4 regions of the Cytobacillus sp. FSL W8-0315 genome follow, and region 2 is predicted to be linked to each of the others. Evidence: riboswitches for the same ligand, from Rfam matches in the RefSeq annotation. Region 2 holds a riboswitch; each other region holds the start of a gene.
What was found. A riboswitch is a leader RNA that binds a small molecule or an ion and turns the genes downstream of it on or off. The one in region 2 is predicted to bind cyclic di-GMP.

Region 1 (7,908 bases), on a different contig from region 2:
TCAAGCTCCTTTGACCATCGCCACCACCCATCAGCTCCTCCGCTTTTATAAAGCTTTTGACACCGTAATCCTTGATGAAGTGGATGCCTTTCCTTATACGGCAGACGAAACCCTGCAGTATGCCGTCCGCCAATCCCGCAAAGAAACCTCCTCTATGATCTATTTAACTGCCACCCCCAGTCAAAAATGGCAAAATGAATGCCGCAGCGGAAAAAGAAACTTTGTCACTATCCCGGCTAGATATCATCGTCATCCATTGCCTGTACCGGCTTTCAAATGGTGCGGAAATTGGGAGAAATCCCTAAAAAAAGACAAACTCCCGTCTGCAGTTACCCAATGGATCAAGAAGAGGCACGACAACCAGAAGCAGTGCCTGCTCTTCCTTCCAAAAATCGATAAAATGGAAAAAGTCCTTACCATCCTTCGTAAAACCTATCCTAAAATCCAAGCTGTTCACGCAGAAGACCCCGATCGAAAAGACAAAGTCCAAATGATGCGCAATAAAGAGATTCCCATGCTTTTAACAACGACCATCCTGGAAAGAGGAGTTACCTTCCCTAATATTGATGTAGCAGTATTTGGAGCAGAAGACCGTATTTTTACCGAAAGCGCTCTTGTTCAAATTGCCGGCCGTGTTGGAAGAAGCTCTGAATACCCGAAAGGAGAAATCACCTTTTTTCACTACGGCAAAACCGAAAGCATGGTCAAGGCGCAAAAACAAATACTCAAAATGAACACTGAAGCCAAAAAGAAAGGACTGATCGACCATTAACTGCTTAATATGCCATGAAGAAATCCTTTCAGCTGTCAGCTGGACAACTCTCTGGTCGCGGCCAAAAGACAATCATTTATGCCAATGCTGCACCGATAAACTCCCATTTATCAATGGCGATGCTTGCAGTAAATGCAGCCGGCCCTTCAGTAACATAGATCCTCAATTTCGAAAAGGGAATCTATGCGCAGATTGTCTAAGGTGGAACGGGGATCCAGAATGGTCAGGGCAGCTTCTGAAAAACAATTCCCTTTTTATATACGATGACTTTCTGAAAGAAACTATAGCCCGCTATAAGTTCCGGGGCGACTATATTTTGTCGAGAGCTTTTTCTCCTATCATTAGGGAAAAGCTGAGTACCGTGGAATTCGACTATCTCGTCCCAATCCCTCTAAGTCCCCAAAGGATTTATGAACGAGGCTTCAATCAGTCTGCCGCACTCATCCATGAGGCAGGCTTTACCGTGACGGAACCGCTGCAGCGAATTCACTCAGAAAAGCAATCTAAGAAATCGCGAATGGAACGAATTCATTCGCACCAGGTCTTCCAGCTGCAAAATCTCAATATCAAGAATAAAAAAATTATCCTAATTGACGATATCTATACTACCGGCTCAACTCTATATCATGCAGCGAAAGTTCTTAAAGCAGGGGGTGCTGCTTCAGTCTGCTCGGTTACATTAGCAAGAGGATAATGGATGGAATTAATTACAAGTTGATGTTTTTGATCTGGATAGTTATTAGGAAAATAATCCTATGTTAAAATATTCTAATCCAGGGCAAATTTTACGAAAGTAAAAGACGCAAAGCTGCGGGCCTAAAGCAGGTTTCTGCCATGGCAGCCGGGCTGCACAGAAGAAGAACTATTTTCGTTTGCCTTTTTTTATTGGAAAGGATGTTTTGAAGTGGACGAAATAAACTCACAGGATGGTGAAAACACCACTAAAGATATTGCTGAATATAACAGTCAGCAATTGGAATTGACGAAAATAAAAAATAACCTGAACCAGGCTCAGAAGATCGCAAATATTGGGAGCCTGGAGTACGATATTGAAAACGATAGAGGGTTTTGGTCAGATCAGCTGTTCCGGATATTTGGGCTAAAGCCTCAAAAAGGTTTTTTTCCGGACTACAAAATGTATTTGAGTTATCTGCATCCAGACGACCGGCCGGCTTTTGAAAATCAGTTTACTCGACTGTTAGAGGAAAAGGACAGTGTGGATCTGATATGCCGGATAATTAGGCAGGATGGAGAGGAACGGTATATTCATCATCGTGCGGACTATTTTGCAGGAGAAAGCGGATCACCGAAAATCGTTGCAACGATTCAGGATATAACTGAAAAAAGGCGCATGGAAGAGAAGCTCTATGAAAACGAGCGGAAAATAGGACAAATCTATGAAAATCTTGATGTTGGCATTTATTCCGCCGATTTAATAGAAAGAAAGGTATTTCATTTCTCCAGAGGAGTGGAAGGCATTTTCGGGTACACAGCCCGTGAGCTGATTGATAATTTCGATTTATGGGACGAAGTGATCCATCCTGATGACCTGCAAAGTCTGGAAGCCAATCGGGTAAATCTTATACATGGGAAGAGCGTTCGCTGCCAATATCGTATCTTCCATAAATCCGGTGAGCTTAGATGGGTGAATGATCATAGTATCCCCTATTTAGATGAACGAGGCCAACTTATCCGGGTTGATGGCTTTGTAACAGATATAACAGAACAAAAATGGCTTGAAAAGAGAATGAGGCGTATGGCATTTTATGATCATTTGACCGATCTGCCAAACCGCCGGTACTTTGATCAGAAGCTGCAGAGCCTTATTGAAGACGATGAACAACAGAATTTCGCTGTCTTGTTCTTTGATCTGGAACGGTTAAAGCAGATTAATGATACCTTTGGACATTCCTCAGGAGATGAACTTCTTAGGCTTGTTTCACATAGAATTAAGGAGAAGTTAAATTCAGTCTGTTTTTCAGCAAGAATTTCCGGTGATCAATTTGCAGTTATAATGGAATATATCCAGGAAAAGGAGGATCCTGCGCAATTAGCAGATTCCATTAATCAAATTTTCTCTGAACCATTCCACATCGACAGCTTTGAGCTTAATATTACCCCATCTATAGGCATTAGTTTATATCCGGATAATGGAAGAACAGCTGATGAATTAGTCAGAAATACGGAATCTTCCCTGTACCATGCCAAGCAGAAAGGGAATAATAGATTCCAGGTTTACCATCCTTCCATGGATATTGAATCTTATAAGCTTTTTACCCTTGAACAGGATATGAGAAAAGCCATTCAAAATGATGAGTTTTTTCTTGAATACCAGCCAAGAGTTGATACGAAGACCGGCAAAATAGTAAGTGCCGAAGCTTTATTAAGATGGAATCATCCGGAATGGGGCAGAGTTTCCCCTTTGGAGTTTATAACAGTGGCAGAGGAAACCGGTTTAATCATAAATATAGGTGAATATGTGCTAAGGAAAGTATGCAGCCAGATTTATTCCTGGAAGGAAAAAGGGTTATCGATTGTTCCGATATCCGTAAATATCTCTCCGCTGAGCTTCTTGAAAAGTTGTCTTGTTTCCACGATAAAAAAAGCATTGGATGAGAGTCACCTCGATGCGTCACTAATTGAAATTGAATTGACGGAATCTTCCCTAATCAATTACTCAGAGAACGTCATTTCAGTGCTTAAAGAATTGGGTTCAATGGGAGTGAAGATTGCACTGGATGACTTTGGGACCGGGTATTCCTCCATCACACAGCTGAAAAATTATAAATTTGATGTTTTAAAGATTGATAAAACGTTTATCCAAGCAATGGATAAAAACGCGGAAGATGCAATCATTACGGCCAATCTGATTCAGCTTGCCCATGGGCTGAATATGAAGGTGGTAGCAGAAGGCGTAGAGACTTTTGAACAATTCTATTCTTTAAGGAAGAATGAGTGTGATCAAATACAGGGATATCTTTTCAGTAAGCCGCTTCCGCCTTCCGCTTTCGAGCAGAAACTCTTAATTGGCACCCTGAAGCCGCAGAATATCAAGGAAGACAATGTGTTCAAAGGTTTGCGCAAGTATGTCCGGGTCGAGTTTCCCTATCCGCTGGAGGCAGAGATGACCATCTTAGAGCTTAACAGCAAGCCTGTCAAAATGGGCAGCACGAAAATCCTGATTGAAGATATGAGTGCAGGCGGAGTAAAATTTGTTTCAAAGATGAAACTTCCTGTGAGGAAAGATATCATTCTATTAATTGAAACCAAGCTTTTAGGAGAGGTTCTCTCCTTTACTGGGACGATTGTCCGAAAAGATGAAATATCAGATGCTCTGACTAATTATGGATTTCAATTTATTATCGAAGAGGGACCGAGAGCTGAATTGGCGGCGATGCTTAATATTCTGCAAAGTCAGCTCGAGCAGAACCGCTCTGTTCCCGAATCCCGATTCATAGAAACAGCCAGCAGTCTGCTGTATTTCGAATAATTTTTTTCTATAATTATCCTATTTTTCGAGCTATAATAATTTCATCACAAACTGAGAGAGGAAGAATCATATGGCTGAGTTATCCAACTGCCCGAAATGTGATGCCATTTTTGTCAAAAACCAGTTCCGCGATGTCTGCCAGGATTGCTGGAAGGAAGAAGAGAAGGCCTATGAGACGGTTTACCAGTTCATCCGGAAGAGGGAAAACAGGACAGCGAGGATGATGGAGGTTGTCGAGGCGACCGAAGTCGAGGAAGAACTCATCATAAAGTTTATTAAGACCGGCCGTTTGAAGCTAGCGCATTTTCCAAATTTGGGGTATCCTTGCGAGAAATGCGGGACAAGCATCCGGGAAGGCAAGCTATGCGGCAGCTGTGCGGGTGATCTGAGGAAAGATCTTCAGCAGTTTACCGCTGAGGAAGAACGAAGAAAAGAAGCAGTCCAAAGAGAGAAACACGGTACTTATTTTGCCGTCAATGAAAAAATTAATAGTCGTTTCTAAGCTATGTGTCTCATTCACATAGCTTTTTCTATAGGCTTATAGATGTATTTTTTCCCAAACTTAAATTAACATTTAAACATACCGCCACATTAGCCGATAATAGACTTAGGTTAAATCGACCGGAAAGAAAGTGAGGGGTACACATGAAAATCAATAACTTTGGTCCTTCAGGCGTGAACCCATACAAACGCCAAATGAATAAGCTTGAACATGCAGGAAAGCCAGCCAGAACGGCATCAGATAAAATTGAAATCAGCTCTACTGCAAAGGAAATGCAGCAGGTATCCCAGCTAAGCGAAAACCGTAAAGCAAAAGTAGAAGAGCTTAAAATTCAGGTAGAGAACGGGACTTATAAAATTAATCCAAAAGAAGTGGCGAAAAGCATCGCTGATTTTTATACAAAAAAATAATGAGGAGGGATTGGCATGTCAGCCGAAGCACTTACTGCAACGATGGAAAAGCTGCTAAAGCTTCATAAAAGCCTATATGAACTCGCAGTTAAAAAGACAGACATTATTAAGACCGGCGACATGGACGGCCTGAATCAGATGCTGAAGGATGAGCAGGCTCATATTGCGGCTATCAGCAGATTGGAAAACGAGCGGGAAAAGGCAGCAAATTCGATCGCACCCATGCTGGAAAGCCCTACAGTATCAGATTGTTTAAATATCCTTACGCAGCCTGATCGCCTTAGGCTTGAGGCCATCACGAAGGAGCTTGCTGAGCTGGTATATGAACTGAAAGAGCAGAACTTCCTAAACCAGCAGCTTGTCCATCATTCCCTTCAGTTTGTAAATGTATCTATGAATCTTTTACGGCCGCAGCCTGAATCGATGAACTACGGCCCGCCAGCCAATAAGAAATCGGAAAAGATGAATCCAGGAATTTTCAACTCGAAAGTGTAGCAGAACGGAGGAACAAACATGCGTTCAACTTTCATGGGACTTGAAACAGCCCGCCGCGGCATGTTCACCCAGCAAAGTGCTTTATATACAACCGGACATAATATTTCAAATGCGAATACGCCAGGATACACCAGGCAGCGGATTAATTTCGCGCAAACCGAGCCTTATCCAGGCGTTGGTATGAATCGTCCGCAGATACCCGGACAAATGGGAACAGGTGTCGAAGCGGGGACAGTCCAGAGAATAAGAGAATCATTTTTAGACCTGCAATATAGAACCGAAAACACAAAAATGGGTTACTATGGAGCCATGAGCGAGTCTCTGACTAAGATGGAAGAAATCATGAATGAGCCGTCAGAGAATGGATTGCACAGTACCCTGGAAAAGTTCTGGAACGCCCTGCAGGATTTATCAAGCCACACCGAAAATACCGGAGCCAGGGATGTAGTAGCTGCTACTGGTCAGATGGTTGCGGATACACTGAATTATTATCATAATTCCCTGTCGCGGGTTCAAGAGGATATCGGCAATCAGGTTGATGTGAAGGTTGATGAAATTAACGCAATCGTCGCGCAGATTGACCATCTGAATAAGCAGATCGCCTCTGTTGAGCCGCACGGATACCTCCCAAATGACCTTTATGACGAGCGGGATTTATTGGTAGACAGCCTTTCACAATTGGTTAACGTGAAAGTGACCAGTGTGGTCCCGAATACATATGGAGATGCCAAACCGATGGCATCGGGCCTTTATAATATCGAGATTGTCCAAAAGGATGGAAAATCCTATAATCCGCCTATTAACCTCATATCTGCTACAAAAGAGAGCGGCATTGTTGGCACAAACAAGGTGGAGCTTGAAAAAAGCGAAGAGAGCGGACTTGTAACAGGACTAAAGATCGGATCCACTTCCTTTACGCAATTTGAGACTTTATCCGGTGAACTTACCGGTTTAATTAACAGCTATGGTTATGAAGCAGGCGGTTCTGCTAAGGGTGCTTATCCTGAAATGCTGGAGAAGCTGAATAGAATGACAGCTGCTTTTGCCAAGGAATTCAATGAAATTCATAAAAACGGGTATGCCTTGGGAGCGGATACAATCTCAGGCCTGGACTTTTTCCAGTTTGATGAGGATAATCCTGCACAAAGCATTAAAGTAAATCAAGAGCTGCTGGATGACTCTTCTAAAATTGCCGCAGCTGCAGAAAAAGGCGGAGCTTCCGGAGATAACCACAATGCTCAGCTTTTGGCTGATTTAAGAAAGAAAAGCTTTAGTGATTACACCTCCTTGTCTGATGATGAAAAATCAAAGCTGAACGGAAGCCTTGATTCCTATTATTCCGGAATCATTGGACGATTAGGCGTAGACTCTCAGAGTGCCAAAAAGGACCTGAAAAACTCCCTTGTGCTGGCAGATTCAGTAGACCGGAACAGGCAATCGGTGAGTGCCGTGTCATTAGACGAAGAAATGACCAATATGATTAAATTCCAACATGCATACAATGCTTCAGCAAGAAACATAACTGTGGTTGATGAAATGCTCGATAAAATCATCAACGGCATGGGCGTTGTAGGCAGATAAAGGGTGAAATAAAGTGCGCGTAACACAATCAATGCTATCAAATAACATGCTTCGCAATTTAAGCAACAGCTACAGCAGGCTGGACAAGCTGCAGGATCAAATTTCTACGCAGAAGAAATTTACCAAGCCGTCGGATGATCCGGTTGCTGCGATGATGGGAATGAACTATCGTACGGATTTGAACCGGATTCAGCAGTTTACCCGCAACATCGGGGAAGTGAGAAATTGGGTTGATAGTACGGATGATGCCCTGGATAAGGGTGTTTTGGCTCTGCAGCGAATTAGGGAGCTGACTCTCCAGGCAAGCAATGGCACACTGGAAGAAGATCAGCGCAAAGCGGTTGCTGAAGAGGTCAAACAGCTTAAAGAGCACTTACAGAATATCGGGGATACACAAGTTGGCGGTAAGTATATTTTCAATGGCAATCAGACAAATGTACGGCCATCTGAATCAGGTTTTCAAAGCGGAACCATCGAGCTTGAGGTTTTTTCAGGCATCAAGATCCCTGTCAACACGGAAGGAAAAGCTTTATTTGGGGACATGCTCAGTGACGAAGGCGATATCCAAAAGCTAATCACAGCACTTGAAACGAATGATCCAGCCGTTGGGGATATGCTAGAGAATGTTGATAAAAACATAGATAATTTCTTGTCTGCA
Region 2 (7,908 bases):
TTTGCCAGGGTCCCTGACAAGTAATGAAAGTTTGGATATTGAAGCGCCTGTTTGAGGAGGATTCCTTTCAGCCTTTCATGCTCGATCATGAGTGAGTATTTATAATCTCCCGGCAGAATGCTGTAATCCATGGCAAACTCTTTTTCCCCTTCCTTAAACGCAATTCGGGAAAATGAAAAGCCATTCTCGCGGATTACATCCAAAGCATCAAGCCGCTTAAAAATTTTCAGGCTCTTCGGCTGCAGGAGTTCTCCCTTATAAACGGAAGATGGGGCATCCAGTTTCTCCAGAACGAGGACATCAATATTGGCTTGGGCCAGCTTCAATCCAAGCGTCAAGCCGCCAATCCCTCCGCCCACAATTGCAACCGCTGTATTCAAGGACATGTTTCCACCACCTTTGCCTTTTATTTAACCTCCTTTTTAAAAAGCAAAACCAATGGATATGCTGATATTACAATGTCTGGAAAAAATTATTAGAACAAACTTTTAAAAATAGGAGTATGATTGTGGGAGACACCTATATTTTCAAAATCCTGTATAATAGAGAGAGTAAAATCAATTAACGTTCCTTTTCGGACGATATATAGCATTATTTTTTGGAGGCAATAATAATGAGAGAAATAGCAGTCGAACAATATATCCAAATGGACAACGCAGTTCCGGTCGATGTCAGGTCTCCAATTGAATTTGAGGAGTGCAGCATTCCCGGTGCTGTCAATGTTCCGCTTTTCACCAATGAAGAGCGTGTGGAAATCGGAACACTATATAAGAGAGAAGGTTCTGATGCGGCTAAGTGGAGAGCGATGGAAATCGTTTCACCTAAAATTCCGTCCATGATGCAGAAAATCAGAGACCTGAAAAATGATGGCTTACAGCCTGTCATTTACTGCTGGCGCGGCGGCATGCGCAGTAAAGCGGTCACCACATTTATAACGTATGCAGGCGTTTCAATCCCCCGTTTAATTGGGGGCTATAGAGCGTACCGTCAATATATTCTTGAAAACACAGCAGACTTGATTCCTGAAAAAGCAGTTGTTCTGCACGGAATGACCGGCGTCGGGAAAACGGATGTGCTGAAGGTATTAAGCGAAAAAGGATATCCTGTTATTGACCTTGAAGAAATGGCAGGACATCGCGGTTCAATCTTCGGATCCTTTGGCATGGGAGACGGCAGCACACAAAAAACATTTGATGCACTATTGTATCAATCCCTTTCTGAGGTTAAAGGTTCCCCTTATATTATTATGGAAGCTGAAAGCAAGCGAATAGGAAAGGCTGTTCAGCCGGACGAGCTTCTTGATACCAAAAAAACTGGTATTCATATTGATATGTTTGCCAGCATGGAGTCCCGTGTGCAGCGTATCCTCCGTGACTATGTGGAACCTTATCAAAGAGAAGAATGGTTCAAGCCGAAAGTGGATGAAAGCCTTGTGTTTATTAAAAAACGTCTGAAAGATACTGAAATCCGCGAGCAGCTGGATGAATCAGCTGAAGCAGAAAACTACGAGCTATTTATAAAGCTTTTATTAGAACACTATTACGATCCGCGCTATGCTTTTAAACAGCATGACTATGAAGGCCAATTCCACCACGTAAATGCGGATGATGTGGAAGCTGCTGCACAGCAAATTATTCACATTATTGAAAACCAAAATGCTCCCGTCCTCTGACGCGGAGCATTACTTTTTGCGAGCGACAAAAGATATATTTTTATAAATCACAGATAACTAACTATTTAAACCGGTTGACACTGTGGTATGATGGTAATAATATTGAACAAATCGTTCTTAATATGGAACTAGATATATGATATAATCCTATTACATACAAAATAAGGTGTGTGGTATACGATGATCGGTGATCGTGTAAAAAAACTTCGCCAGGAAAAGAAAATGTCCTTATCCGAGCTTGCCGACCAGGCCGGTGTGGCAAAATCATATTTAAGCTCGCTTGAGCGCAATCTGCAAACTAATCCATCGATTCAATTTCTTGAGAAAATCGCAGGTGTTCTGAATGTTCCCGTGGACCATCTGATCCATGAGCAGATCAACAAGGAAGACCTCGATTCAGAATGGATGAAAATTGTAAAGGAAGCGATGGAGTCTGGTGTTTCTAAGGAGCAATTTCGGGAGTTTTTGGATTTTAATAAGTGGAGAAGCGGACAAAAATCATAGATGCAATGAGCCTGAAGGTACAGGCTTATTTTTTTTGCAAAATTAGGATCCTTTCTCATAGTGTGTTGTTTTTGCTTATTATTCTGCCCGTTGATTTCCGCTGCGGGAACTTGCTTTCCGCGGGGAGGAACGGGAGCCTCCCGCAGGAGTCAAGTCCCCTCCGCTCCAATCAACTCAGTAAATTAAATCAATTTATTAAATAGCAACAAACTTTACGAAAACAGCCAAAATAAAAAGCATTTCCGTATATAGAGATACCTCTAACAGAAATACTTAGCAATACCGGATATTAGGCTTCCATCAGAAGCTCTTTGGCTTTGTTATTATGTAAAAACTCTCTAATTTCTTCCTTTTGCAGGCCTAGGTTCTTTGCTTCCATAATTAACTGCAGCCACTCCAAATCAATTCCTTCGACCTTTACATTTTGCTCCGTCAAAATTCTTCCCCCCAGGATACATATCGTATTCCAGGCAACCCAGCCATCGTAGTATCATCCAATACCTTAGACCCGTGACTTTGCGTCCTCATCTTTCAATGAGTTTGCCTTTTTCTGCGCCTATCGGCTCAAAGAAATTTTTACCATAAATGTATTCTACTATGGCCGTATTGCTAACGTTGTCAGATTTTGTAATTTTTATTAATTATTTTAATATTAAATTAATTTGATTTTCGACAAATTTCTAATTGATCTAGGTTCTTTTGATTACCTGTACCCCTCATCTTTTAAAGGAAGTTGTTATTAATGGTCGAACTCTTTTTTGAGTAGTAGGAAAGTCCGATTCTTTTTCTGAAATTTTTGCTGATTTGTTTTATTGAATCGGTATGCGGATTTATACATTTTTTAAAGGTCGTGTGGACTGGTTCGAGGGTCATAGCATTCAGAAAGACTTCATCCGTTAAATTAGATCCGCATATCGGGCATAGCCAGTCACCCGATTCACTGCTGCTGTATGAAGGCTTGTGGCATTTATTGCAGTTCTTTCGGTACATTTTCAGCCTCCTTATTTGACTAAGAATAGTATTTTTACTCTATCGGTTATTAAGATAGATCTTCATAAATCCATAAAACATGAAGTACTAATATGAATGAATAAAAATAAGCTGCACCTCTTCTTTACCTTGGTTTACGTTGGAAAATTAGTCGAAGTTGAGTTTAGAATTAAAAAGCCTGAAAAAACAGCTTTAACAGAAAGAAATAATAGGGGTTCTATAGTATATAGAAAATCCATTATTAGATTCACTTCTTCAATCAGCCATAGTCTAATTCCAAAGAACGTCAAGAGACTATCCAGAAGATTAATGAAGGCAAGATACTGCAGATTTTTTTTCATAAGTTCACCGCTTAATGAGCAGCTATTTGATTATATTCATTAATTGCTTAAATAAGTTCTAAACACGAATTAAAATTAAGGCCTTAAAGAATCAGTTCCTCAGGCCTTAATCTAAGTATCACTCCGAAGCCTTCTATAACGCCATAATAAAATTACGCTTCCAGTACTTAAAAATAGTGCACCAATAAGTAATAAATTATAATTATTAGTTGCGGTATTTGGGAGCTTATTCACTTTCTCTGGAATTACCGTGGCATCTGTTGATGGTGGTGAAGTATTAGTTCCCCCTCCAGAATTATTATCTCCTGATCCGGGAGTCTCGTTGTCGGTTCCAGAATCACCTGTTGCTTCCGCAAGAAAAATGATTTCAACCTCTGCGGCGGAATTTTGAAATTCATTTCCCAAATGCTCTGGCATTGTTACTTGGAAAAATAAAGTTTCTTCTGTCCCCTTCCCTAATTCTCTGGGAGAGAAGCCTTTAAAATCCTTAAGTTTTCCTTCGTAAAGCATCTTTGTATCTTTCTTAACCTCAAGCTCTAATTCCTCAAAAAGTCCTTTAATAGACTTCGATTTTCCAATGTTAGAAGTATATTTAAAATCTTGATTGCCATCATTTTTTATCGTTATATTTCGCGGCATCCAGTCGCCTGGTTTTAGGTTTTCTACTTTAAATAGGTATCTATTTGAGTTATCTAAGTTCGTATTAATATCAATTTCCTTGTCCAGTGCTATTGCAGTTTTGTTTCCAAAAACAATTAAGAAAACAAAGCTATATATAATAAATATTTTTATAGGTTTTGCCAGCAAACTTTTAACTTTCATGGCATTCCCTCACAACGATAGATTTAACAAAAGGCGGGAAATTAATTCCCACCCTTTGTTCTGAAAAATAATTATCTTGCAACACCAGCGCCTTGCTTACCGTCAAATGTCCATTTCAGTTCTAAAGAATCTCCTTGGAATTCGTTTTGATCAGCATTGTTTTCTACAAACTCATATTGTACATAAAGAGTATCAGAAGTGCCTGCTGCTAAATTTCCTCCATTTTCTGCAAACCAACCACTCCAGAAGTTTCCAGCAATTACATCAGGGCTTGAATTTTTCAGATCATAAAGTGTTGTTGACCAAATTGGCGCGTCTAATTTATCAGCATTTATTAAGAAATTTACACGGATATGTTTCCCAAGATCATCCCCATTATTTCCATTTGCATCATTAATTTTATAATCAGTCATTAAATCAATTGTAGCTATATCCAAGGTACCACCATTAACTAATTTGAATGAGCGGAGCATAGTATCTCCTGGTTTAATATTATTTACATCAATAATAGTTGTTGGACTTACACTTAAATCCAATGTTCCAGCTGCAAATTTAGCAGTGGCTTCTGCACTGTCACTAAAATATGCAAATGTCCCCCCACCAACTAATGAAATACCTAAAGCTGCTGATGCAATTCCCATACCTAATTTTTTCTTAAGATTCATAATAAAGCTTCCTCCTCTTACCCCTTTTTGGGTATGTATAATTTTATATATTGACCCCTGTATTTCTATAGGGAGTTCAACCAAATTAAGCTGTTTTTTCTTCTGAATCCGTTTTGCTGCTTTTAGGATCAATTTCTCTTATAGTCTGGAAGATGCTAAATGCTGCATACCCCAGGAGCAGTAAGCCAGGGCCAATAAGCAAGATGGCACTTCCTTCTTTCGATTGAGCAAAATCTATAAAATATCCCACATAAGGAATGGTGAAACCAGTATAAACAGCTCTTACATTTTCAGATAGCACAGGTTCCATGTCTGCAGTTTTGTTGTTATCTCCCTTTGTTTCATACATGACATGATCTCCGCTGCTGCTGACACCGATTACGCGGTGAGTAATTAATTTTTCTTCGCTTGCTTGGAATGTAATGACATCATCTTTCTTAAGAGACTTTCTTTCTTCAGAGCTAAGCGGCTTTACTGCAATAACAGATCCAGTTTGGAAGGTAGGCTCCATAGAGCCTGATAACACTGTCTTAAGCTGATATCCAAAGGCCTGCGGCTCTCCTCCTGATGCTTTGGAGGAGACCACTAGGATGGCCATTAAAATTAAATTAATGAATAGAACCGCTGTTATAATGTTGCTTATCATTTTCAATGCTTTTTTCAAGCTATTCACCTGCCTCATTTGTGCTTTCTTCAGAATTAACAGGAGCTTCTGAAGACTTAGCCTTGGTATCTTCCGGCTTTGATTCTTCTTTTGGTTTCTCTTGTGGCTTTTCTTCAACTTTAGGCTGTTCTACCTTCTGCTCTTCTTTTGGTTCTTCTGCTGGCTTTTGCTCAGGCTTCTCTTGAGGTTTATCTTTCGTTGGTTCAGCTGCTTCTTTGCCTGTTTCCTCTGTCTTATTGCTTACCTGTTCCTTGGCAGTCTCTTCTGTTACATCTGCCTTTTGTTCCGTTTTTTCTTCTTCCACATTGTCAGTCTTACCTGCATCTATGCTTACTGTTATAGCTTCACTCCACAGCTCCCCATTTCCAGGATGATCTTTGTGCTGATAGGCTTTAAACATATAGGATCCACTTTGCTGAGGAATAAAAGAAACTTCTATTATTTTTCCTTCTTTAATAGGAGCAAATGTCAGCACTTCACCAACAGGCTTTCCTTTCTTGGGGTTCCCTTTCTCAATGTAATAAATTTCATATGTTCCATTCGTTTTCATATCTGACCCTGTGTTTTGAATGGTTGCATATATCTTCTGCCCATCATACTTTTGTCCAACGAATTTTAGAGAGCTGCAATCCCATTCCCCATGCTTCTCACCTTTAGAGCACCCTGGCTCTTCTGTCTCCCAGGTACCGGCTTGAATGGTCCCAGTTACTGTGTCACTATCACTAAAATAGGCATTCGTCTGCCCAGTCAAAGTTGCCGACATCCCAATAAGCAGATACCAGGCAGCCACAAACTTAAATGCAAGCAATAGGATCTTATTCTTCTTCCCAAATTTTCTAATCCGTTTGTATCGTATAAGAACCCCCTCCTAGTGAGTTGATGTTCTTTGTTTTTGTTCGTTTCGTTCTTTTTATCGAACCGATAAGTCGAGTATAGTCCATCCGCCTTATTTTGAGAAATACCAAATTCAGCCGTAATTTCGTTTTAAAGAACGTTTTTCGTTCTTTTTCTAAGAATATCTCGAGAATTCTCACTATTTTGCATTTTTTATTGAACATTTTGTTCGTTATAATGAAAATGTCTTTACATTTTATGATAAGGGAGTATTATGCCTATGATAGGTAGCCGGATTAAAACCTTAAGAATCAAGAAAGGATACTCAATTAATGAGCTTTCTGAAAAAGCAGAGGTATCCAAATCGTACCTAAGCTATATTGAGAGAGGCATACAGGAGAACCCTTCATTGCAGGTTTTATCGCGAATCGCCAGGACACTGGATGCTAATCTTGAGGATCTGCTGGAAGAGAATAGAGAAGATATTACAGACTTGTCTAAGCTGGATGAGGAGTGGGTTTCCCTTGTCAAAGAAGCAATCAGGCAGGGAATTACGAAAGAGGATTTCGCTTATTATCTGGACTTTATTAAATTTAAGAAGTTGAATGGAGGTAATTCTTAATTGAAGGTTAAAAGCCGTTTGCTGCTATTAGCTGCCTCCTTCTTTATCTTAATCGGAGGCGGATTGGTCCTGTTCTCGCTGCAGGAAATGTACGCTCAAGAGAAGAAAACAAAGGATTCTTTAGCCCAGGCACAAGAAGGAATTCAGAACGAAGTAAACAAAGAAAGTAAAAGTGTTCTCCTAACAGAACAGCCAATAGATATATCCTTCGAGCAGGGTGAAGCTATTGGCATCTTAAGTATCCCCCGTTTAAAAGCAGAACTTCCCATTATAGAAGGAACAGATGAGGATGAGCTGGAAAAAGGGGTTGGCCACTACTCCACAACTGTACTTCCCGGGCAGCCCGATCAGATTTTATTGTCAGGGCATCGGGATACGGTCTTTCGAAGACTCGGCGAACTTGAAATCGGTGATATTTTTGAAGTCAGCATGCCATATGGTAAATTTACATATGAAATTACCGATTCTAAGATTGTTGATGCAGACGATACCACTGTGATCCGCTCCACCGCTCCTAACGAAATTCTCACTGTTTCCACCTGCTACCCCTTCTCATATGTGGGCAATGCACCATCCCGGTATATCCTGAATGCCAAAAGAATACAAAATTAAGAGGCACATTCCAAAGGAAGTGCCCTTTTTACTGCATATAGACAAACACCCTTCCCCCATATAAGACCCTGTACATATCATCTAATATATGGGTTCCAGAAGGGACAGATCCTGATGATCAATTTCTTAAGATTATTATTATATTTAGCCATCATCATCACAGCTATCATTCTATCAGTATA
Region 3 (7,908 bases), on a different contig from region 2:
CGCGCAAATCGGCGGACGTGTGAACCAGATCCGCACTCAAATGGAAGAAACAACTTCTGAATTTGACCGCGAAAAATTACAAGAGCGCCTTGCTAAACTTGCTGGTGGTGTTGCAGTTGTTAAAGTTGGTGCTGCTACTGAAACTGAATTAAAAGAGCGCAAGCTTCGCATCGAAGACGCCCTTAACTCTACACGTGCTGCTGTAGAAGAAGGCATCGTTTCCGGTGGTGGTGTTGCCCTTCTAAACGTATACAATAAAGTGGCTGCTATCCAGGCTGAAGGCGATGAAGCAACTGGTGTTAACATCGTATTGCGTGCGATGGAAGAGCCTGTACGCACAATTGCTCACAATGCCGGTCTAGAAGGTTCTATCATTGTTGACCGCTTAAAGCGCGAAGCAGTTGGAACTGGCTTCAACGCTGCTACTGGCGAGTGGGTAAACATGATCGAAGCTGGTATCGTTGACCCAACTAAAGTAACTCGTTCAGCTCTTCAAAACGCTGGATCTGTTGCAGCTATGTTCTTAACTACTGAAGCAGTAGTTGCTGACAAGCCGGAAGAAAACGCTGCTCCTGCAATGCCTGATATGGGCGGCATGGGCGGAATGGGCGGCATGATGTAATTTAAAGCGTTGAACCCAACGTTTTAAAGCATCATCCACCAGGACATAGGTACAGGTTTTCTTGTCCTGCTGTTCCCAAAACTGTTTATAACAAACAAAAAAGGAATTCCTATTCGGGAATTCCTTTTTTTATTTATTCTTTGTCCGAACCCCCGCCAAAAGTTTCGGGAATCATCGTGAAGCCTTCAATCACAGTATCTTCTTCCACTTCGATCATCAGATAGCGCTTGCCGTCAAAATGGACTTGTTTTACATATCGAAGATCTTGCGGGCAGATGGATATGTTGGCTGCCTTCGTGCTGATTTTTATTGATTTTGAATTAAATTTGGGCAGGACGCTGGTTGCCTTTATTTCATATTTGTCATCATCGATGATTTTTTGATAAGCGGATTGGACCTTTTCTGAATTAATATCTTCGAGACCACTCACTTTTAAAACGCGTTCTACGTCTTTGGAATCCAGCTTCGGCGGTTCATCCTCTTCGTTTTCCACGATCATACGGTTAATCTCTTCATATACGTTGGAAAGGGTTGCTGTGCTTAGCTGATCTCCTGTTACGTCTTTAATAATTTCCTCAAAAACGATTTTATCATCCTGCGCCGTCATCGTTTCTTCCCCGTTTAAAACGTCCACTATGAACTGGTAGTCGGGCTCATGTACCTTGCCTGCTGAATACAAGACGTGATTGACATCAGCTGCATGATCGGTAAAGCAAGGAAATAGAAACCCTGAAATGGGAGCCTTGAGGTTGATAATCGGATCAACGGTAAAATGATATTTAAATTCCTTTTCTACATAGTCAAAAAGCAATTCTTTCTTCGGTTCTTGAGTGTTATTTATGCTGCAGAGAATAAAGGGATGAGAATAAACGGCATCCCGTTCACTTTCCTCGGCTTCTGCGTTGCGGCGTTTCATTGGCTTAAGATACTCCCCGCGAATGAATGTAACGACAATATCCTTTTCATATTGCCGGATTCCCAGCATTTTGCCGACTATCTGAAGCATTTGATCCATCCAGCCTTCAGCATCACTGCTTAGCAATCCCTGATGCAGGATGAGTTGACTGCTGTTTTCGGCATCCCTCTGAAACTTTAATTCAAAGAGCTTTTCATCCAATTGGCCGCCAAGCAGCTTTTTGAAGTTATCCATAAATAGCTCCTGCTGATCCTGGTCCAGCATTTCAAAGGGCTGGCTTTCATAATGATAAATCTCACTTGATTCCTTCATAATATAGACATTAAAAATATCTGAGATCTTTAGTAAGTCATTATTTAATTTAAATTGTTTCCGAATCTGTGCGATGTCTTTTTTGTTCACAGTTAAATCCACTCCTAAGCTGCCCAATATGCATATTTACTAGAATAACAAAATACATCAGCTCTATAAATTATTTCTTTTATTTTCGCTTTTTTGAAAAGGGATACGTTAATTAAATTTGGCTGGAGATTTGAGAAGCATGAAGTTGATTTTTACCGGCCGAATTTGCGCTGGCGAGGTGAATGTAGAATGCTGATATTTTGTTAACATAAAGGTATTTAATTGAGGCCTCTCATAAGTTGACTAAACTTATGGGAAGCCTTTTTTATTTCTTTAACATGGGGACATACTCTTCCAGATAAAATTGGATGCAGAAATAAAAATTACAAGTATCGACAAAAAATGGCAAGTTCTTTATAATAGTATAGTAAAATATAATCGTGAAATTAGTCCTATATTCAATAAAATTGAAAAGGCAAACTTATCGAAAGGTAAGGACGCAAAGCTACGAGTCTAAAATCCTCCAGGGTAATGACAGTCGGGTTGCCAAGGATAATAAAGAACGTTTATTTGGCTATCCCTGTCTATTTGGGGATAGTCTTTTTTTTTGGACACCTTTTAAATAGCTGCAAAAATGATGGAGAATACAGGCAAAGGAGATCAGCGATGATAGTTGTAGATAAGAAAAAATACAAAATGGCCATTAATGAGGCCGCAAAGGAAGTTCATGTACAGGTTCATGGGTTAATGAGAGAGGAGGATGCGGAAGGTTATATGATAGATTTACAGGATACGATTAGTAAGGTATCAAGGCAAAGTTATACATTTGTTGTAGACGGGACCCATCAAACACCTGTCCCATCAAAGGTGGTTCCACAGCTTGAACAGACAATGCAATTTTATTCTTCATTGGGATTTAAGGATATTCTTGTAGTAAAACCGTCATCTAAAATTGCGCAGGTGCAAATCAGGAATGCACTTGAGAGAATTGAGTTCTCAGGTACGTTTGTTGATAAAGTGCCTCATGGCATCTAATGTTCGTGACAATGATTAGGGGATCATTATTTTACATTTGAAAGGGAGTAAAGAAGTGCAAACAACACTAGAGCTATATACATACGAAATTATAAAGAAGGATCAGCCAGAATTAATTGTGAAAGCAGCTGATTGTCTGGCTCGAACATTCATAGGAGTGGAGGTTGCAGGGAAATGGGTTCAGGAGCCAATGGTAGGACAATTGAATATAGGCTATGAGGATTTCTATCAATTTACCAAGGATTATTTAGACTCTACGATTGAACAGGGATATTGCGCAGTTGCAAAGGATGCTAATCATAAAGTTGTCGGTGTACTTGCGGGAGATACAAATGCACCTGAGATAATCGGAGAAGACATATTTGAAGGTTCTTTTTATGATATGAATGTAATTCTCCGTGTTTTGGAAGATGTAGATAAACGTTTTATGGAAGATTATAAAAAACAGAATGGACATGAAATCAAGGATGGAGAACTATTACACCTTTTCATGTTAGGCGTAATAGCTGAACATAATCGTCATGAAATTATTCAGCAGCTAGGAAATAGATTAATCGCAAAAGCATCATCCCAAGGATTAAAGGCTGTTTTAGGTGAAGCAACCAACCCTAAATCAATACGGGTCATGGAAAAATATCATAATATGAAAAAATATAAAGATACTGAAGGAAATTATATTGTCCATAAATATCAGGATAATAATAAGCTGAGTGGTATTCCTGCAAATGTAGCAGATGGAACATATATCCTAATAAAAGAGCTTTAAATTACATATAAAGTCTAATTTAATTAAATAGATGTTAGGGGATTTATTATAATGGAAGCGATTATGCTAGGCATCAATATTATTTTAATGGGAGTATCGGTGTTTTTTGCCTATCGATACTTTTCATTAAAACACCATCTCCATATTCATAAGGAAATAATAAATGGAATGGAAGAATTATCAGCAGGTAAAATTGCAGCGAAGGTTGATGAACGAAGCTCTAAACATGCTGTATTTAATGGGCTAATCGACTATTTCGGCCTTGTAAGGGAAAAGTTTTTTTCCTATTCAAAAGATGTTCATGAAAAAGGTGAAAATCTTACTGAAGTCGGTGAATATGCTTCTGAAAAAGCGGATATTGTTAGAGCGGCAATTGATGAGGTAGGCAGAGGGTTGACGAAACAATTGGCAGCAACAGAAGAAAGTGCTGCATCTATGGAGGAAATGACACAGGCTATCGAAGATCTATCCGTGAGATCCCTTCAGATTTCAGAACAATCGAATACTACCTTAGAACTGACGCAGGAAGGAAACGAGAAGCTAAAGGATTCCTTAGATAAAATGAATCAGTTTAATCAAACGGTAAATATAACATTTGATGCCATAAATAAACTCGGAGAAAAATCTCATGAAATCGGCACGATTGTAAAAGTGATTACAGGGATTTCAGAACAAATTAATTTATTGGCATTGAATGCGGCCATAGAAGCGGCCCGTGCGGGAGAGCATGGCAAAGGATTTGCAGTCGTTGCTGATGAGGTTCGAAAATTGGCCGAACAATCACGGCAGTCTTCCTCTGAAGTATCAAACATTGTAAAGAATATACAGGAGGAAACTGGGATAGTCGTGAACTCCATGCAGCAGGGAACAGAGGAATTGAAAGATACAAATACCACCCTTGTAGAAGTTGGGTCCATGTTCAAACAAATTCTGGCTACTACAAAAATTATTGCTGAAAATAATGAAAACTCTTCTGCGAGTACACAGGAATTATCTTCTGCTTCGCAGCAGATCATGGCAACAATTGTTGAGATTGCCTCAATCTCACGGGAATCTGTTGAAATGTTTGAGGAGCTAATCGAAATTAGTGATGATGAACTGACTGCAATGCAAAAACTTGTCCAGGTAGCAAAGAATCTTGTAGAGCTAACAGATGATGTAAACAAGTTAATATTTGTATGGAATCATGGTGCTGAAACAGAGGCAGCTCATGGTCAAATTGCTGATAAAAAGCTCAGTGCAGCAGTATAAAGATCGTTGCTTTGCTGGCTGATTAATATAAAGGTGCTTCTTTCAGGTAAATGCAGCCTGTGGGAAGCTTCCCTTTGATGCCCGAATTAGTCCTTATAAAAGAAAGGATCAATAAATATTACAGTATTCCTTCTGTTTAATAGGGAATATTTTTATGGCAGCAAGGTTGCCAAAAGGCTTAATTAGGCACTGATTTGTCCACCTGTGTGGACTTTTTTATTGGATCTTTAGATAAAACTGCTTCAAGAAAAAGCATCCAGGAGGTACAGGATGAAGGAAATACAAAAGTTATTTCCCAGTATGGATGGGAATGAACTCCAAAGAGAGGAATTATTGTCTTACTTTAAGACGATCTTAACGAAAATAGATGAGTTAAAGGATCCCAACAAACTAACACTGGGAATAATGCCCGAGTACTCAGAGGATTACTATAATCGTATCATTGAAAAGGCCGATGTTCCGAAAAAGGGTGTGCCGATAGAACAAGTGATTCAGGAGCTTCTTAAATTGGCAGAAGGACACCGCTACGTCAATCGAAATTATGTAGCCAACGCAGCGCCCCTTCCGAATATAGCCAGTATGATCGGGAACTTAGTAATGGTCCTGGTCAATGGGAACAATCTTTGGGATGTGGAAGGACCGGCTGCGGCTGCAGCAGAAATCGAAATAACCAGTATGCTATCCAAATTAATCGGATACGATGAGAGCATTAGTGCAGGGTATACAACCTGGGGAGGACAAGGCGCTGTTTTTAATTCTTTGCGACTTGCCATTGCACGGTACGCTCCGTCTTCAAATGAAAATGGTGTACCGCAAAATCTCTATTGCTTCTGTTCAGAGCTATCACACTATAGTCTGTATAAGTCTGTAGAAGCTGCAGGGATTGGCGTGAAAAACATGATTCGGATAAAAGCGAATGCTGATCATTCTATGAATCTCGACGATTTAAAAGAGAAAATGGCGCTTGTTATTGCCAAAGGCGGTGTTCCTCTTTATGTACTTGCCACAATGGGAACGACTGATACATTTGGGGTTGATGACATTGAGGGGATTAAGCGGATAGCAGAAGACTTGGAACGCACCCATGGCGTATTTCCGATCTATATCCATGCAGATTCGGCCATGGGCGGCATGTATACCTTCTTTAACCATTACGATTTTGAAAGCAACCCTCTGAGATTTGAAGACAATGTTAAGAAGGTTTTAAGATCCTATCAGCATAAGTTCAAACAGATAAAGCTTGCAGATAGTATGGTCTTTGATTTCCATAAGCTTGGACAAACCCCATATATCACAAGTTTATTTTTAATTAAAAACAGAGAATATCTTAAGTATGTAGACTTAGATGCAGCGGAAACGCCTTATGTTGGGAATCGTGGGTATGGCAGCTATCATACAGGCTTCACACTGGAATGCTCGCGGATGGGAAGTGCTTTGGCGATTTATGCATCGTTATTAGCATTTGGAATGGAAGGCTATCAAGAGCTTTTGGCCAATTATATCCGTGTCAATATTGCATTTAGAGAGATGTTAACAAGAGAAGTTTCGAATGTGGCAGTAACGAATGAAATTTCTCCTATTACAACATTCCGCTTTTACCCTGAAAAGACTGAATGGGATAATGAATTGAACGGACATTTACCTGTGGAAGAAATAATGGAAATTAATCAATTTAATGACGAGTTTGCAGAGGTAATTGGTGCTGAACGAAATACTGTCTTTTTTGGAAATACAAAAAAGCAGCGACTTGTGGAAGCGGCAGACTCAAACAAGCAGCTGCCGGTGTACGCACATAAATTTTTCTCGATCTCTCCCTACTCTACGATAGAAGAGGTCGACCGTTATGTCGGATTCTTAAAAGAACACTTGGAGATTTTCCTGAAAATGAGAAATCACAAGTATAGTATTATAGGTTCCTAATGAAGTAAATCCAGCAATAGGCTGGAAAATATTAATGGAGGCTTCCCATAAACTGATTGTGGGAAGCTTCTTCTTTGTTTAATAGTAATGGCTACGGAATTCTTCTGCCAGTTTCTCCATGTATTCCCCTGGATAGCAGCCGATCCGATTCATCTAAGAATTGCACGGATTGTCGCGTTGTTTCTTCGTTTTGCAGCAATACAGATTTATACGCCTCTGTCACCTGCTGAAGCTGCCTATTTAAAGCATTCAATTTATTGATGAAATCAAGGACATTATTCTCCCCAATAGTGGATGGAAGGGTTGGCTGGAGTCCGTTAGCGGAGGTTTGAAGGTTGGTGAGTGCCTGTTCTATATCACTTATCCTTAGCTTAATCTCGGTATCCATTCTCAGTACCTCCTTATTATTTCTTCGACCTCTCCGCTGCAAGCTGCGCTTCCAGGGAAGCAATCGTTTGTTTGATAGAATAGATTTCCTGCTGGATCTGCTGCAGCTTCCGGTCTATGGCTGAAAACACCTCAAGAAACTGATTTGATTCGATGTCAGTGTAACTCGCAAGCATTTGTTCAAACCGGATGTCCTCAAATTCACCTGCCAGCTTTCCCTGCCAGGTGAAAGGAGAAAGATCCGGCTTTGTGACGGTATGCCGATAGTGGTTAAACTCCTGCTGTTTTCCTTGAAGCTCTCCCTTACAGGCCAGCAGTCGCTGAAGCTTGTTTTGTTTCTTCGCCAATAAACTGTAGTAATATCCTAAAGACATGAAAAATCACCTCTATATACTGCAATTTTCATATTATACATCCATAAAATAGAATCCATTTTACTATATCACAGGGAAATAATGTAATAATGATACGATTTTCTCATTTTGATTATTGTGTCGATGGGTAATTATTACTGTATTATACAAAAGTGTAAAAATAATCCTATTCGTGATAAAATTACTCTTATTTTTGGTGTAAAGTATAAATTATGGAAAATGCTAGTGAGGGGCTCTTAGAAGTACCTCTATTGCAGTTGTCGAATGGCAGGAGGCGATTTATACTGAAGGTATT
Region 4 (7,908 bases), on a different contig from region 2:
GTTGGCAACACCGCTGTCCCCAAACATCAGCTCAATATCATCGTCCGTATCCGCCTGGAATAGCAAAATCTTATAATCACCTGTTGGGTCCCCTTTTTCTCTAGGATCCTGCTGGGTGAAGTAGGGATAGCCGCCAACTTTATGGCCCTCTGCACCTAATTCCTCGGAGTAAAGCTCATATAAATCCTCATAATCCGGATGATCGATGGATTCAAATAAGTCAATTTTGACCATGTCCTCAAATCGGAAATCCTCAGCAGGTACAGGAGCGAACTTAAGGTTAAAAATCATCTTTGCTTCCTGGACTATCGGATCATATTCATCACCTAAATCAGGCATATACGAAAAATCTGTCACAAGGTCTGACTCATCTTTCACGCCATTTGGATGATAAACAACCCGAAAATTTTTTTGATCAGCCGGGTTATCAAAATCAAGTCCGTACATATCATCAGCCGGCGAGAGATAGAATTGAAGAATTCCGCTCTCAGGCATAGGCTCAATGTGAGGAACTTCTTCGAAATTGATTTGCGCAAATAGATTCATATAATTTCCCTGCTCATCCTTTGGATGTTCGCTCGTTTTTGGAAGGTAGGGCTTTCCTCCGAACTTGCTTTCATAAAGTGTGGTCTCCCCTCTTTCTGCATGTATGCAGACAAACGATTTAACTGTTTTTTCTAATTCGCTCCGATGTTTTTCAAATTCCTTAGGCAGCTTTAAAGATTGATTTCCCATACTTTTTCCTCCTGTTTCTCTTAATTGGTAAGTTCATCCCAAAATTCAGCTATCCATTGTTCTAACTCCGTTGTTATTTCTTGTGAAGATTCATCCAGAAGCTCCCCAAACAACTTGCTTCCAGGGATTTTTTTCGATACCGGCATTCCAAGAAAAAAGTATTCGCATTCCCAAATTTTAATGATTTTTACATCTATGAGATCCCCTCTTTTATCAGAAATCCCCAGTGAAATGGAGGAACTGTATCCAGGCTGGAAAACATCTCTGCCCTCCTGATTAAATTCAGCCTCGAGTTTCAGGCCTTTCTTTGAAAAAGCCGCTTTATTCTCTCTTAGAAGCTTTTCAATTTGTTCTTTTAGTTCCTTTTCAATTCTATGAATCTTCCCCTTTAACTCTGAAGTGAATGTCCTGTGGAAATATTTCATAAAAACATCTTCTCTCATCAAAAATAAACAGAATATATGTAAATTCGCCAGCCTCATCCATTCTTCCTATCTGCAGAAAAAAAGAGCTGCTATAAAGCAGCCCACATTTTCCTATAAAATACTCTTAAAACCCTTCGCCTGTTCATCCAGCTTTCTTGCAGCTTCCCCGATATCTTTAAAAGCAGATACAGCATGTTCATTATGAACCTGGTTTTCACTTATGCCTGACTGTGATTGCAGAGTTGCGTCACTAATTTTGTTGATTTCATCTGATATTCCTTTGATGTGGGCACTGACTTCCTGGATGGAGTCCTGCACCCGGTTTGCGAGCTTTCGCACTTCTCCGGCAACGACGTTGAAGCCTCTGCCATGTTCGCCGGCACGTGCTGCTTCAATAGCTGCATTTAATGCCAGGAGGTTCGTTTGGGCCGCGATTTCACGGATTGTTTTTACGATGCTGCCGATGGATTGTGTCTGTGATTTGAGAGAATGGAGAATTTCCAGGTTCCCTTTGGACTCATAAACGAGCTTGGCTATTGCCTGAGCTGCCTCTTTGCTTCTTTCAATTCCAGCTTTTGCTTTTTCACTAAGGGCTTCTGACATTGCCTGAAGCTGGAATGCTACCTGCGCTGTATTCGTTTCCCTTTCTGTAATATCCGTAGCAACCTTTACAACACTTTCTACACTGCCATCATTCCCAAATACCGGTGTGTAAGTCGCTTCGAGCCAGATAAGATCTCCTTGCTTGTTCACACGCTGAATTTTTTCCTGAAAGCTTTTGCCATTGCGCAGATTTCTCCAAAGCTCCTGATATTCCCTGCTGGCGGCAAATTCAGGGGTGCAAAATTGCTTATGCATCATATTTGGCATTTCTTCTGCACGATATTTGACAGTGCGGGCAAAATTCTCATTTGCCCACAGCACTTTCCCGTTACTATCAAATTCAATCATAGCCAGAGAATTTTCAATTGCAGCCAAAACAGCTTCTTTTTCAAGAACCTGTGTGCTTTTAAAATGACTAGGCTTATAAGTTGTAAGCATGCTCTTCCTCTTTTCAAAAAAGGTTGTCAGAACATATCCCTACAAGGGGACTGGTCCCATGTAAGTGCTGGCCGGTTGCGCTACTAGCTCGAATTCATTAAAGCGCCCATATCTACTTGAATTCCCATTGCTTCCAACTTGTCCCGCATGTAAGGCTATAGTACTAGCATCGGTCAGTCATCACAATTCTCAATGCTCTGCTTTCATTTATACTGAAAATTCAAATAATTAATTACTAAGACCCATGATTCCCATAATTAGTAAAAGTAGAATAGAACTGTAAGAGATTATGCAGAAGGGATTGATTTATCTGAAAAATAAGCTAATTGCGTTATCACTGGCATCTGCTTTAAGCTTTTCACTTTTTCCGGAAAGAAGTTTTGCCGAGCAAACTGCTGCGGAAAACCAGGCCATAATACCTGGTGCGCATACAGTAACGGAACAATACTTTGATGGTGTGAACAACAACTGGCTGACCACCAAGAATCCCCTCCAATATCAGCAGGCGACCCTTTACGGAAACATCGGTCTTGCTCCTTATCTCTGGGGAAATGCCGAGGAAGGAACCGGATGGCATCAAATGTATAAGCCTTCTTCTGTAACGGGAACACAGGTAAATGGTATTTTTGAAGATGCCCAGTTTGTCATAAGGGTTCCGGATCACTGGAATGGCCGGCTGGTTGTTTCGGGAATCCCGGCTACAAGAAATGAAACATCAACCGACCTGCTTTTCAGCGACTATGTCCTGGAAAAAGGATATGCTTTTGCAGCGATTGATAAAGGCACCCAGGGTGACGCTGATTCAGCTGATCCATTTGCAAAAGTAAAGAATGCCTTAGCCGCTGAGGATGATAGCGTAGCAGAATGGCACCAGCGGTTCCGGCAGGTTACGAAAGCCGCACAGCGATACTTAGTCAGCCATTATTCCGATGGTCTGATCGATCCGGCAGATTCTACTGACCCGGCGAGCGATTTAGTATCGGCAGTGCATAAAATTCCTACATATGCGATGGGAATTTCCAATGGCGGATACGTCGTGCGCTATGCCCTTGAAAATGACCATCCAGAGAAGACTGGCGAACCGCGTCTTTTTGATGGAGGAGTTGATTGGGAAGGCGTGTTATGGACGGAAGAAAAGCCAAATTTAATCAGTTCTCTGACCACCGTAGTGAATCATGCGGAGGAAGCTTTGTTTGGAAGCGGCAAAATAAAGCAGAAAGCGATTAAAGAGCTATACAAAGCTGGATTGCCCAAAGGATCGGAAAAACTATGGGCCTATCATGATCAGGTATACTGGTTTGTCTCGCTGAATATCTATCGGGACCATTTCGATCCGGAAGCCCCAGGCCGTACCCATTGGAGCAATTACCTGAACTTTGTTAATGGCGTGAGAGACCGATCCTTTGATTCTGTCTTTGAAGATTATAAATATGTGACCCGTCCAAAAGAAGTGAAAGAAAATATTAAGGAAGTGGCCAATACTGGAGATATAGATGTGCCGCTCATCTCTTTCACTGGTTCCCTTGATTCGCTGATATTCCCGGATATTCATGCAAAGGGATATCAAAAGCTGGTCAAGAAAGCCGGAAAGCAGGATCTGCACCGAATGTATACTATTGAGAATGGGAACCATGTTGACAGCCTTGTCTGGAACAGCTCCGCCGATCCGGATAAAGAACTTCAGCCTTTGTTGCCTTACGCTCACCAGTCATTCGACTTGCTTATCGACTGGGTGGAAAACGGGAAAGCTGCTCCTGAGAGCAAAACGGTCAATGCTCCAGAGAACCCGGTTAAGGTTATTGATTTAAAAACGGGGCAGGAACGGGATCCCCGTTAGGTTGAGGCAGGAGTGTTGGTCTGCAGTCTTAAAAATGGCTAACCGCACGAAAAAATTTCTATCCGCACGTAAATTGTGGTTATAAGCACAGAAAAAATTTTATCCGCAAGTAAGTTGAGTCTATCCGCACATAAACTGATTTTAATGATACATGAAGGCATCTCAGTGCGGTTTTTATGGAAGAAATATGCCCCAATCGTTTTGGATTGGGGCTTTTAAGCTTCGTATTAAATGTTTTTAGTAAATGAACGGTTCATTTTCGATAAATCCGCCTTGTGACGAACTTCAATAAGGAAATTTCTGCTCTGCTGGCCCGAAGCTGACAAAAGTACGGACTCCAACTGGATTATTCCTACTGTCAGACTCTGACACGGTTCGGACTCTAACTGACTAATTTCTGCTTAGCATGTCCGAAGGCGACACGGGTTCGGACTCCGATTAAATTGCCGCTCAGTCTGTCCGAAGCCCCTCTATCATATCAGCGATGAACCTTCCTGCTGCCTGCCATCAGCCACACCACAACCGGAAGCAGACCAAAGGAAACCACCGTAATCCCCGTCCAGCCCCCAGTCTGCCATACCAGGCCGGCAAGCGTCCCTCCGGTTGCCACTCCAAGGTAATAGCTTACGAGATAGATGCTCGAGGCACCGGCTTTGTGATGGGCAGCGCGCTCATTTACAATGGCCGCCATCAGTGAATGCGCCACAAAGAATCCAAGACAGGTCAGGCATAGACCTATTACAATTACTGATAAAGAGTGCACATTGGTAAGCAAGGTCCCTCCTATTAAAATGACAGTTCCGACCGAGACCAGTGTAGCTTGCCTAAAATGAGCAGATAGCCTTCCGCCCAGAATGGAGCCAACTATACCGAAGCTGTATGCCAGGTAAGTAAACGAAATATTTTTTACAGAAAGATTAAAAGGATCCTGTTCGAGGTAAAAAGGCAGGTACGTCCATACTCCTGTAAACGAGAATTGGAGGAGGATTCCCATCGCGAACGCAGGGAAAAGTTTCGTGTTTTTCAGATGTGAGCCCATGCCTGATAAGTCTTTTTGAACTGATATTTTACTGGGCTTAAAATAATGAGATTTTGGCAGAGTCATAAAATAAATGATGAATAACAGAATGGAGAATCCAAATAGGAAGTAAACAGAAGTCTGCCAGCTGGCCATATCAGCAATGTACCCGACGAAGATGCGGCCGGCCATTCCGCCAATGGCATTGGCTGCAATATACATGGTGATGCCGAGACTGACGCTTCTAGAATCAAGTTCCTCCCCTAGATACGCGATGGCAGCTGCAGGCAGGCCCGCTATACAAATGCCCTGCAGGAAACGCAGCACCAGAAACGTTTCGAAATTAGGCGAAACGGGCAAAAGCACTAACGGAATAATAGTGCAAACAAGCGTAATATTCATTATGGAAACCCGCCCAATTCGATCAGATAGAAACCCGAAAAATAACAATCCGAAAATCATAGAAACCACAGCAGCAGACAGTGATAAACCGGCTGCTGCAGATGTGATGTCAAATGATTTCACGAGCAGCGGCATAATCGGCTGCACAAAGTATAAATTAGCGAATACTAAAATGGATGCACTCGTCATCGCAATCATAATTTTTTTGAAGCCGGCATCATGCAGCGAATATTTATCAGCTTCCTGTTGTCTAGCATTTACAGCAGTCATTTTCCCACCCAGTTCCTATAAAGCATTAAATCCATCATACCATTTTATTTGAAATGGATCGAAAATTCCGATATTTTTTTCCCGCACAATTCCCATTAAGAACTTCCCTCAGCTATTTTTGAAACAGCGCACACCTTCATTCCAACTGCCCTAAATGTTATAATATAGGAATGTACTTTGGAACATGGGGACTGGCTGATTGTCCCCTACGGGTAGATGGGACAAGGAATCTGTCCCTTTGTCCCACACCAACAAGGGGGTTGTGAAATGATTCCGGAGCGGTTTTTGGAGCCTTTAGAGTTTGCAGCGAATGAGCTGAAGGGGTTACTGCGGGCAGAGAATGAGGAAGATGCGCGCCTGGTGCAGAAGGGGCTGATGCTTTTTCGGCAGGGGCTTGTGTATCAGCTTCGCTTCGAAGATGATAAGGTTTTGGCGACGGTCCAGGATGTGACTCCCGCAAAGGTTGAACTTAATCTTGAGTTCATTCATTTGAGCGAGTGTTCCTGTCCGGCTGAAGGTTTTTGCCGCCATCAGACTGCGGTATTTCTGCAGCTTCTTTCCAAAGCCAAAAGTGTGTCCATGTGGATTGAAGAGTGGAGGAAGCCGATAAAGGAAAAGCAGACAGCCAAGAATTGGGGGCTTCAAAGAGCGAAGGATCTTTTGAAATCCTCCGGTCAGATGAAGACAGGTTACGACGGCTGGGTTGCCGGATTCGAGGAAAGCTTTACCGAGCTGCTGGAAAAACAGGGAGAGCCTCGTCCCTATGTACTCCCTGAGCTTTTCCATGTTTATCTGCGGCGCATGAAAGCGGGAGCACCGGTTGAACAGGAATGGAAGCTGCTGTATCTGCTTGTCGGCTATGTCTTTTCTTTTAAAAAGCTAATGGCGCTGAGCAGGAAGTACGGCCATGGCGAAGAATTGATTGACCGTTATTACCGCCATCTCTATCAGTCCCTGATGGAAGATTCGGTTGAGATAATGAACAAACTGTCGGTGCACTCCCTTCCCTTCGCTTTCGATCAATATATTGAAAAACTGAAAGATGATTCCGCCGGGCTGATCACCGGTTCTTTTGGGTTGGATTATGAGCGGGCCCATTTATATCGGCTGTTATGGACACATTTTTTTAAAAAGAAAGAATGGCGTGAAGCGGAGATCCAGAAGCTGGAATCCTCCATCAAAGAGGAATCGCCCAGCCTTCCGTCTGTGACAGGCTATGTGCATCTTCATATCCTTGAACGTAATGATGAACAGGCACTCAGTGTTTTAAATGTGCCAAATCATTTAATGACTCCTTACATGCTTTACTGGATCGATTATTTTTCAGCCAATAAGGACTGGAATCGGATGGGTCCTTATGCAGAAGCATTTATCCATAAATTACGGGATTACTTGAAACAATCTGATGACTATTATGCCTGCATGGATTTTACCAGGATGGCCATCAAGGCTATTTCTCCGTATTGCCTGGAAAGCAGCAAAATGGATTTATACGAGAAAGCCTTGATGGAAACGCTGCCGTACAGCTACAGCGACTATGAATACCTCCTTTTTGAAAAAGGCGAATTCATAAAGTGGGCCGATCTGCAGGCGTTTATTGGCTTTGATATTGATTCTTTAGGCAAGGACCGGATCAGGGAAATCAGCAAAAAGGAACCCTCCATACTCCTGCCGCTCTATCACCAGGCCATCACTGCCCATATCAATATGAAAAACAGGGATCATTACCGTGAGGCTGTCCGGAAAATGAAAAAGCTTCGCACGCTGTACAATAAGCTGAAACGCCAGGAAGACTGGCAGCTTTTTCTTGAATTGCTGCTTGAAAAAACGAAACGTCTCCGCGCCTTTCAGGAAGAATGCAAAAGGGGTAAGCTAATCGATGCTTAAAACGAGATTTCTCCATGTGAAAGTGAAACCAATAAACAATGACCGCTACCTGATTTTTGCCGTCAATGAAGAAGGCCGCCTCCTGTCCCCAAAAGAATGGAAGCCGCTTCTTTTTAACCATCACAGAGAAAGTTTCTTTGGAACAATGCTTGATGCTGTTGATGCGGACGGAATCAAAGGGATCTCTGTAAGCGGCTGGCAGCTCGTTACCCTGTTTACGGCTGAGCAGTTCAACCGTTTGATTGATTGGAGCTGGGATGAAACTGCCGAAATCCTGCTGGCTTCCTCTCATG

Region 1: linked by a shared signal. The riboswitch ahead of MKY20_RS06210 (EAL domain-containing protein) and the one ahead of MKY20_RS26730 (anti-repressor SinI family protein) in region 2 are both predicted to bind cyclic di-GMP.
Region 3: linked by a shared signal. The riboswitch ahead of MKY20_RS02355 (hypothetical protein) and the one ahead of MKY20_RS26730 (anti-repressor SinI family protein) in region 2 are both predicted to bind cyclic di-GMP.
Region 4: linked by a shared signal. The riboswitch ahead of MKY20_RS05410 (methyl-accepting chemotaxis protein) and the one ahead of MKY20_RS26730 (anti-repressor SinI family protein) in region 2 are both predicted to bind cyclic di-GMP.

What each region holds. Positions count from the first base shown of each region.
Region 1 is NZ_JBBOOC010000001.1:1,206,912-1,214,819, forward strand. Features, by position in the region: gene MKY20_RS06195 (DEAD/DEAH box helicase) at 1-772, shown strand, start outside; partial or broken gene MKY20_RS06200 (double zinc ribbon domain-containing protein) at 780-959, shown strand; gene MKY20_RS06205 (ComF family protein) at 1,089-1,466, shown strand; cyclic di-GMP riboswitch class I at 1,540-1,626, shown strand; gene MKY20_RS06210 (EAL domain-containing protein) at 1,677-4,262, shown strand; gene MKY20_RS06215 (TIGR03826 family flagellar region protein) at 4,333-4,764, shown strand; gene flgM (flagellar biosynthesis anti-sigma factor FlgM) at 4,908-5,174, shown strand; gene MKY20_RS06225 (flagellar protein FlgN) at 5,190-5,669, shown strand; gene flgK (flagellar hook-associated protein FlgK) at 5,688-7,250, shown strand; gene flgL (flagellar hook-associated protein FlgL) at 7,264-7,908, shown strand, end outside.
Region 2 is NZ_JBBOOC010000003.1:186,080-193,987, reverse strand. Features, by position in the region: gene MKY20_RS26745 (FAD-dependent oxidoreductase) at 1-386, opposite strand, end outside; gene mnmH (tRNA 2-selenouridine(34) synthase MnmH) at 614-1,672, shown strand; gene MKY20_RS26735 (helix-turn-helix domain-containing protein) at 1,853-2,176, shown strand; gene MKY20_RS26730 (anti-repressor SinI family protein) at 2,466-2,612, opposite strand; cyclic di-GMP riboswitch class I at 2,643-2,731, opposite strand; gene MKY20_RS26725 (hypothetical protein) at 2,900-3,166, opposite strand; gene MKY20_RS26720 (DUF5658 family protein) at 3,301-3,507, opposite strand; gene MKY20_RS26715 (LPXTG cell wall anchor domain-containing protein) at 3,619-4,329, opposite strand; gene MKY20_RS26710 (CalY family protein) at 4,401-4,994, opposite strand; gene sipW (signal peptidase I SipW) at 5,080-5,658, opposite strand; gene tapA (amyloid fiber anchoring/assembly protein TapA) at 5,660-6,499, opposite strand; gene MKY20_RS26695 (helix-turn-helix domain-containing protein) at 6,773-7,114, shown strand; gene MKY20_RS26690 (class D sortase) at 7,115-7,726, shown strand.
Region 3 is NZ_JBBOOC010000001.1:432,179-440,086, reverse strand. Features, by position in the region: gene groL (chaperonin GroEL) at 1-622, shown strand, start outside; gene MKY20_RS02360 (DUF4317 domain-containing protein) at 756-1,940, opposite strand; cyclic di-GMP riboswitch class I at 2,345-2,431, shown strand; gene MKY20_RS02355 (hypothetical protein) at 2,547-2,915, shown strand; gene MKY20_RS02350 (hypothetical protein) at 2,971-3,681, shown strand; gene MKY20_RS02345 (methyl-accepting chemotaxis protein) at 3,733-4,932, shown strand; gene MKY20_RS02340 (pyridoxal phosphate-dependent decarboxylase family protein) at 5,203-6,852, shown strand; gene MKY20_RS02335 (YwqI/YxiC family protein) at 6,944-7,240, opposite strand; gene MKY20_RS02330 (YwqH-like family protein) at 7,257-7,613, opposite strand; gene MKY20_RS02325 (ribonuclease YeeF family protein) at 7,826-7,908, shown strand, end outside.
Region 4 is NZ_JBBOOC010000001.1:1,010,066-1,017,973, reverse strand. Features, by position in the region: gene MKY20_RS05420 (YwqG family protein) at 1-735, opposite strand, end outside; gene MKY20_RS05415 (hypothetical protein) at 756-1,160, opposite strand; gene MKY20_RS05410 (methyl-accepting chemotaxis protein) at 1,272-2,201, opposite strand; cyclic di-GMP riboswitch class II at 2,262-2,345, opposite strand; gene MKY20_RS05405 (alpha/beta hydrolase) at 2,491-4,038, shown strand; gene MKY20_RS05400 (MFS transporter) at 4,517-5,728, opposite strand; gene MKY20_RS05395 (SWIM zinc finger family protein) at 5,996-7,615, shown strand; gene MKY20_RS05390 (DEAD/DEAH box helicase) at 7,608-7,908, shown strand, end outside.